DNA from 2 places in the Clostridium sediminicola genome. Region 1 is predicted to be linked to the other one. Evidence: a T-box and tRNA genes for the amino acid it is inferred to sense, from the RefSeq annotation. Region 1 holds a T-box; the other holds one or more tRNA genes.
The links. The T-box of region 1 lies ahead of ACQ3F0_RS20565 (glycine--tRNA ligase). A T-box ahead of a tRNA ligase gene usually reads a tRNA of that ligase, here a tRNA-Gly.
Positions count from the first base shown of each region.

Region 2: it encodes a tRNA-Gly, which carries the amino acid that the T-box ahead of ACQ3F0_RS20565 (glycine--tRNA ligase) is inferred to sense. The anticodon was not compared.

Region 1 is NZ_BAABMF010000017.1:2,824-5,284, reverse strand. It holds gene lysS (lysine--tRNA ligase) at 1-540, shown strand, start outside; tRNA gene ACQ3F0_RS20570 (tRNA-Asn) at 666-740, shown strand; T-box leader at 815-978, shown strand; gene ACQ3F0_RS20565 (glycine--tRNA ligase) at 1,085-2,461, shown strand, end outside.
Region 2 is NZ_BAABMF010000020.1:15,041-17,501, reverse strand. It holds gene ytxC (putative sporulation protein YtxC) at 1-106, opposite strand, end outside; gene ACQ3F0_RS22090 (DUF6873 family GME fold protein) at 488-1,189, shown strand; tRNA gene ACQ3F0_RS22085 (tRNA-Cys) at 1,288-1,361, opposite strand; tRNA gene ACQ3F0_RS22080 (tRNA-Gly) at 1,367-1,441, opposite strand; tRNA gene ACQ3F0_RS22075 (tRNA-Phe) at 1,445-1,520, opposite strand; tRNA gene ACQ3F0_RS22070 (tRNA-Asp) at 1,539-1,615, opposite strand; tRNA gene ACQ3F0_RS22065 (tRNA-Val) at 1,626-1,701, opposite strand; gene hslO (Hsp33 family molecular chaperone HslO) at 2,193-2,461, opposite strand, start outside.

The DNA.
Region 1 (2,461 bases):
ACTGATGCAGTTAAAGAGTACGCAGGTGTTGATTTTAATGAAATTAAATCAGACGAAGAAGCAAGAGAAATAGCAAAAGAAAAGCATGTTGAAACAAAGAAAGAATTAAAAGACTGCTCTAAAGGAGATCTTTTAAATGCATTCTTTGAAGAATTTGTTGAAGATAAATTAATTCAACCTACATTCATAACTGATTACCCAGTTGAAATTTCACCTCTAACTAAAAAGAAAAGAGGAAATGATGAATTAACTGAAAGATTCGAAGGATTTGTTTATGGTAGAGAGTTATGTAATGCATACTCAGAATTAAATGATCCGATAGTTCAAAAAGATAGATTTATGCAACAACTAAGAGAAAGAGAATTAGGAGATGACGAAGCATATATGATGGACGATGATTTCATCAATGCTTTAGAAATCGGAATGCCACCAACAGGTGGACTTGGTATCGGTATAGACAGATTAGTAATGTTCTTAACTAATTGTAGTTCTATCAGAGACGTATTGTTATTCCCTACGATGAAACCTACAAAACAATAATTAATAAGCTCGCTTTTAAGCGGGCTTTGTTTTTTCACTGTAATCAAGAATTGGAAAAAGATTTTTAAGAAAAAGACTTGCAATTTTTATAAAAAGTGATATAATTTTTCTTGTAGTAAAAATGTTCCGCGGTAGCTCAATGGTGGAGCACTCGGCTGTTAACCGATAGGTTGGAGGTTCGAGTCCTCTCCGCGGAGCCATTTATATTTTTTGGGAAAAACACTTGACATTTTCTGTTGCTTTGATAAAATACCCATAAGGAACAAATTAATATAGATATACTGAGAAGAAGAGGAGTAGTAAAAGTTATTTTTATAGAGAGGTTGTGTTTGGTGAAAACAACTAAGAAACTTTTGCGAATGGCGCTTTGGAGTATAGTAGTTTAAAGTAGGGCTATAGCCAAGAAGGGTGGAACCGCGGATTTAATTCGTCCCTTTAGGTTAGTAGGTCTTTTTTTATTTGGTTTTTTTTCTACTAATTCTTAAGCCGACTCTTAGGATAATAAATGTATAAATAGCCAAAATTAATAAGGGAGGTAATTATTATGTCAGAAAAAATTTCAATGGATAAAGTTGTTGCTTTATGTAAGAACAGAGGATTTATATTCCAAGGTTCTGAGATATACGGAGGATTGGCAAATTCATGGGATTACGGTCCACTTGGTGTTGAATTTAAAAACAATGTTAAAAAAGCATGGTGGCAAAGATTTATACAACAAAGTCCATATAATGTTGGTGTTGACTGTGGTATATTAATGAACACTCAAACTTGGGTTGCATCTGGTCATATTGGCGGATTCTCAGATCCTCTAATGGATTGTAAAGAATGTAAGGCGAGATTTAGAGCTGATAAATTAGTTGAAGATCATTTACATGATAATGGTAAAGATACAGAAACAGCAGATGGATGGACTAATGAAGAGCTTAAAGAATATATAGATACAAATAATATTGTTTGCCCTAAATGCGGAAAACTAAACTACACAAATATTAGAAGATTTAATCTTATGTTTAAAACATTCCAAGGAGTTACTGAAGATTCTGCGGCTGAAATATACCTAAGACCAGAAACAGCACAAGGTATTTTTGTTAACTTTAAGAATGTACAGCGTTCTGCTAGAAAGAAAATACCTTTTGGTATAGGTCAAATAGGTAAATCTTTTAGAAATGAAATAACACCGGGTAACTTTACTTTTAGAACAAGAGAATTCGAACAAATGGAATTAGAATTCTTCTGTAAACCAGGTACAGATATTGAATGGTTTAATTATTGGAAGGACTATTGTTGGAAATTCTTACTTGATTTAGGTATGAAAGAAGAAAAATTGAGGTTTAGAGATCATTCAGAAGAAGAGTTAGCTTTTTATTCTAATGCAACATCTGATGTTGAATTTTTGTTCCCATTTGGATGGGGAGAATTATGGGGTATAGCTGATAGAACTGATTATGACTTAAATCAGCATATAAAGCATTCAGGAACAGATTTATCATATATGGACCAAACAACAAAAGAAAAATATGTTCCATATTGTATAGAACCTTCTTTAGGTGCTGATAGAGTAACACTTGCTTTCTTGGTGAATGCATATGAAGAAGAAAAATTAGAAAATGGAGATACTAGAAATGTACTTCGTTTCCATCCAGCATTAGCACCATATAAAGCAGCTATTCTTCCACTATCTAAAAAATTAAAAGATAAGGCTTTAGATGTATATGCTATGCTAAGTAAGAAATTTAATGTTGATTATGATGAAGCAGGAAGTATAGGTAAAAGATATAGAAGAGAAGACGAAGTTGGTACTCCATATTGTATCACTGTAGATTTTGATACTATGGAAGATAATACTGTTACTATAAGAGATAGAGACACAATGGAGCAAAGAAGAATAAGTATAGATGAATTAGAAGCATTCTTAGCTGAA
Region 2 (2,461 bases), on a different contig from region 1:
AAAACCCAAGCAAAACTTCATGTTTCGAAAAATAACTTTGCATTTTGTTCAACTTTTCTGTAATGTCATATTTTTCATCACTATAAATAACGGTCAACAGTATCACAATATCCACTCCTTTGAAATTAGTATGTGTTGAAATTTAATGTATATTCAAAAATTTATACTTTCCTATAAATAAGATTTAACTTATTATATAAATAAACCAAAACATGCTTAGTATAAATCGCGAACAAGTTCATGATACCTTTCGTAAACGAAAGCTTTTAATTAAATGAAAAATAAAAAATTCCTTTTGTGTAGCAAAAGCTCATTATTCCATCATCCAAGATGATAAAAGCTTAATTAAAGATTTTCTGCAAGAAAATCATCATTAACTTATCACTTGTCACTGATTTATTTCGTCTTCTATTTTTATTACGAAGCATTTTTTAATATCGAAATTATTTTAAAACATATACAAAAACTATAATTGAGGTGATAGTAAATGAAATATTTTTTTGTAGATTGTAGGATAACTCAAACCGAATTTAATAACTTATCTAAATATGGCATAGTTATCAAATGCCCCCCTTGTCATAAACTATACGAGGCTATAAAATGTCATCCTGATATATTAATGAATATAATAAGCAAAAATAAAATTATTTTTCATAAAGATATTCCTGATTCTTTTATAAACTCAATTTCTCATATAAATTTAGAGATTTTATATACCAAAAATCCTCTTACTGAAAAATATCCCTATGATATAATATTAAATTCAGTTCATTTAGGTAATATATTTATTCACAACCTCCAATATACTGATGAAAATTTATTAAATTTTGTTAAAACCAAAAAATTATTAAATGTGAAACAAGGTTATACGAAATGTTCTACAGCAATTATAAAAGCTAACGCCATAATAACTTCAGATACAAGCATTGCTGAAGCAGTAAAAAAAGAGAATATAGATGTTTTATTATTATCTCCTGGACACATTGATTTACCAGGCTTAAATTATGGTTTCATAGGAGGAACTTGCGGGTTAATTGATAAGAATGTGATAGGTTTTTACGGAGAACTAGATAACTATAAATATTCAAATGAAGTTAAAACTTTTTTAGAAAAGCACAATGTTAGTTATGTAAATCTCGGTAAGGGGAGTTTAATTGATAGAGGTAGCATATTAAGCATAGAAAACTAGTTGGTTTTCTATGCTTAAAGGTATAAGTTTTCAGTAACTTACCACTTAAAACTTATAATTGACAATAAAAAAACCTCAACTAAAAAGTTGAGGTTTTTTGGAGGCGCCACCCGGATTTGAACCGGGGGTAAAGGCTTTGCAGGCCTCTGCCTTACCACTTGGCCATAGCGCCATATTTGGAGCGGAAGACGAGATTCGAACTCGCGACGTTCACCTTGGCAAGGTGACGCTCTACCACTGAGCCACTCCCGCTAGTGGTGGCTCGAACTGGAATCGAACCAGTGACACGAGGATTTTCAGTCCTCTGCTCTACCGACTGAGCTATCGAGCCTTATTAAAACTATATAAATGGCGACCCAGAAGGGACTCGAACCCTCGACCTCCGGCGTGACAGGCCGGCACTCTAACCAACTGAGCCACTGGGCCATTATTTTTTTGGTGGGAACAACAGGGTTCGAACCTGTGACCCCCTGCTTGTAAGGCAGGTGCTCTCCCAGCTGAGCTATGCTCCCATTTTTAATGACGAAGTTAATTATATAACATTTCAAAAACTTTGTCAAGACTTTATTAAATCTTTTTTATTTGCTTCCTGAAACATTTCATTCGCAAACGCATTAATATAATATAAAATATACCGCCCAATGTCAATCTCAATATAGCTCTTTATATTGAATTAGATTAATCTTACACTGTTTTTTATCAATTTTCTATATATTTCATACAAACTTAATTTTATTTTACTTTATGCTATGGTTATTCCACAAAAAGTAAACATCTTAACTTTCCTCACAATATATAGCATAAGAACACATCAATATATAGCATCTTTGATTTAGTTTACTTTTTGTGGTTTAACATCTCTATAGTTTAATATATTATTGTTTTTGATTATTTGATACAACAATTATAAATTGCCAAGAAAAGCGCTTCGCAATTTATTTCAATTGTGAACTTTTTAATTAATATCAACACTGTTTTAAAACATACCCTAATTATAAAATCCCTAATTAACGTCTTTTTCTAAAAGATTTCCTATATCTTCTTTATTAAATTTGTATGCAGTGTTACAAAAATGGCACTTAATTTCTTCTTCTTTTCCTTCGTTATAAATAGTCCTTAGCTCTTCTTTCCCAATACTAATTAATGCTTTTTCAACCTTTTCCCTAGAGCAGTCACATTTAAATTCAGGTTCCATTTCAGATATAATTTTTAAATCCATATCATCAAATAAGAAATTTACCATATCATAAATTGATTTATCTTTTAAAAACC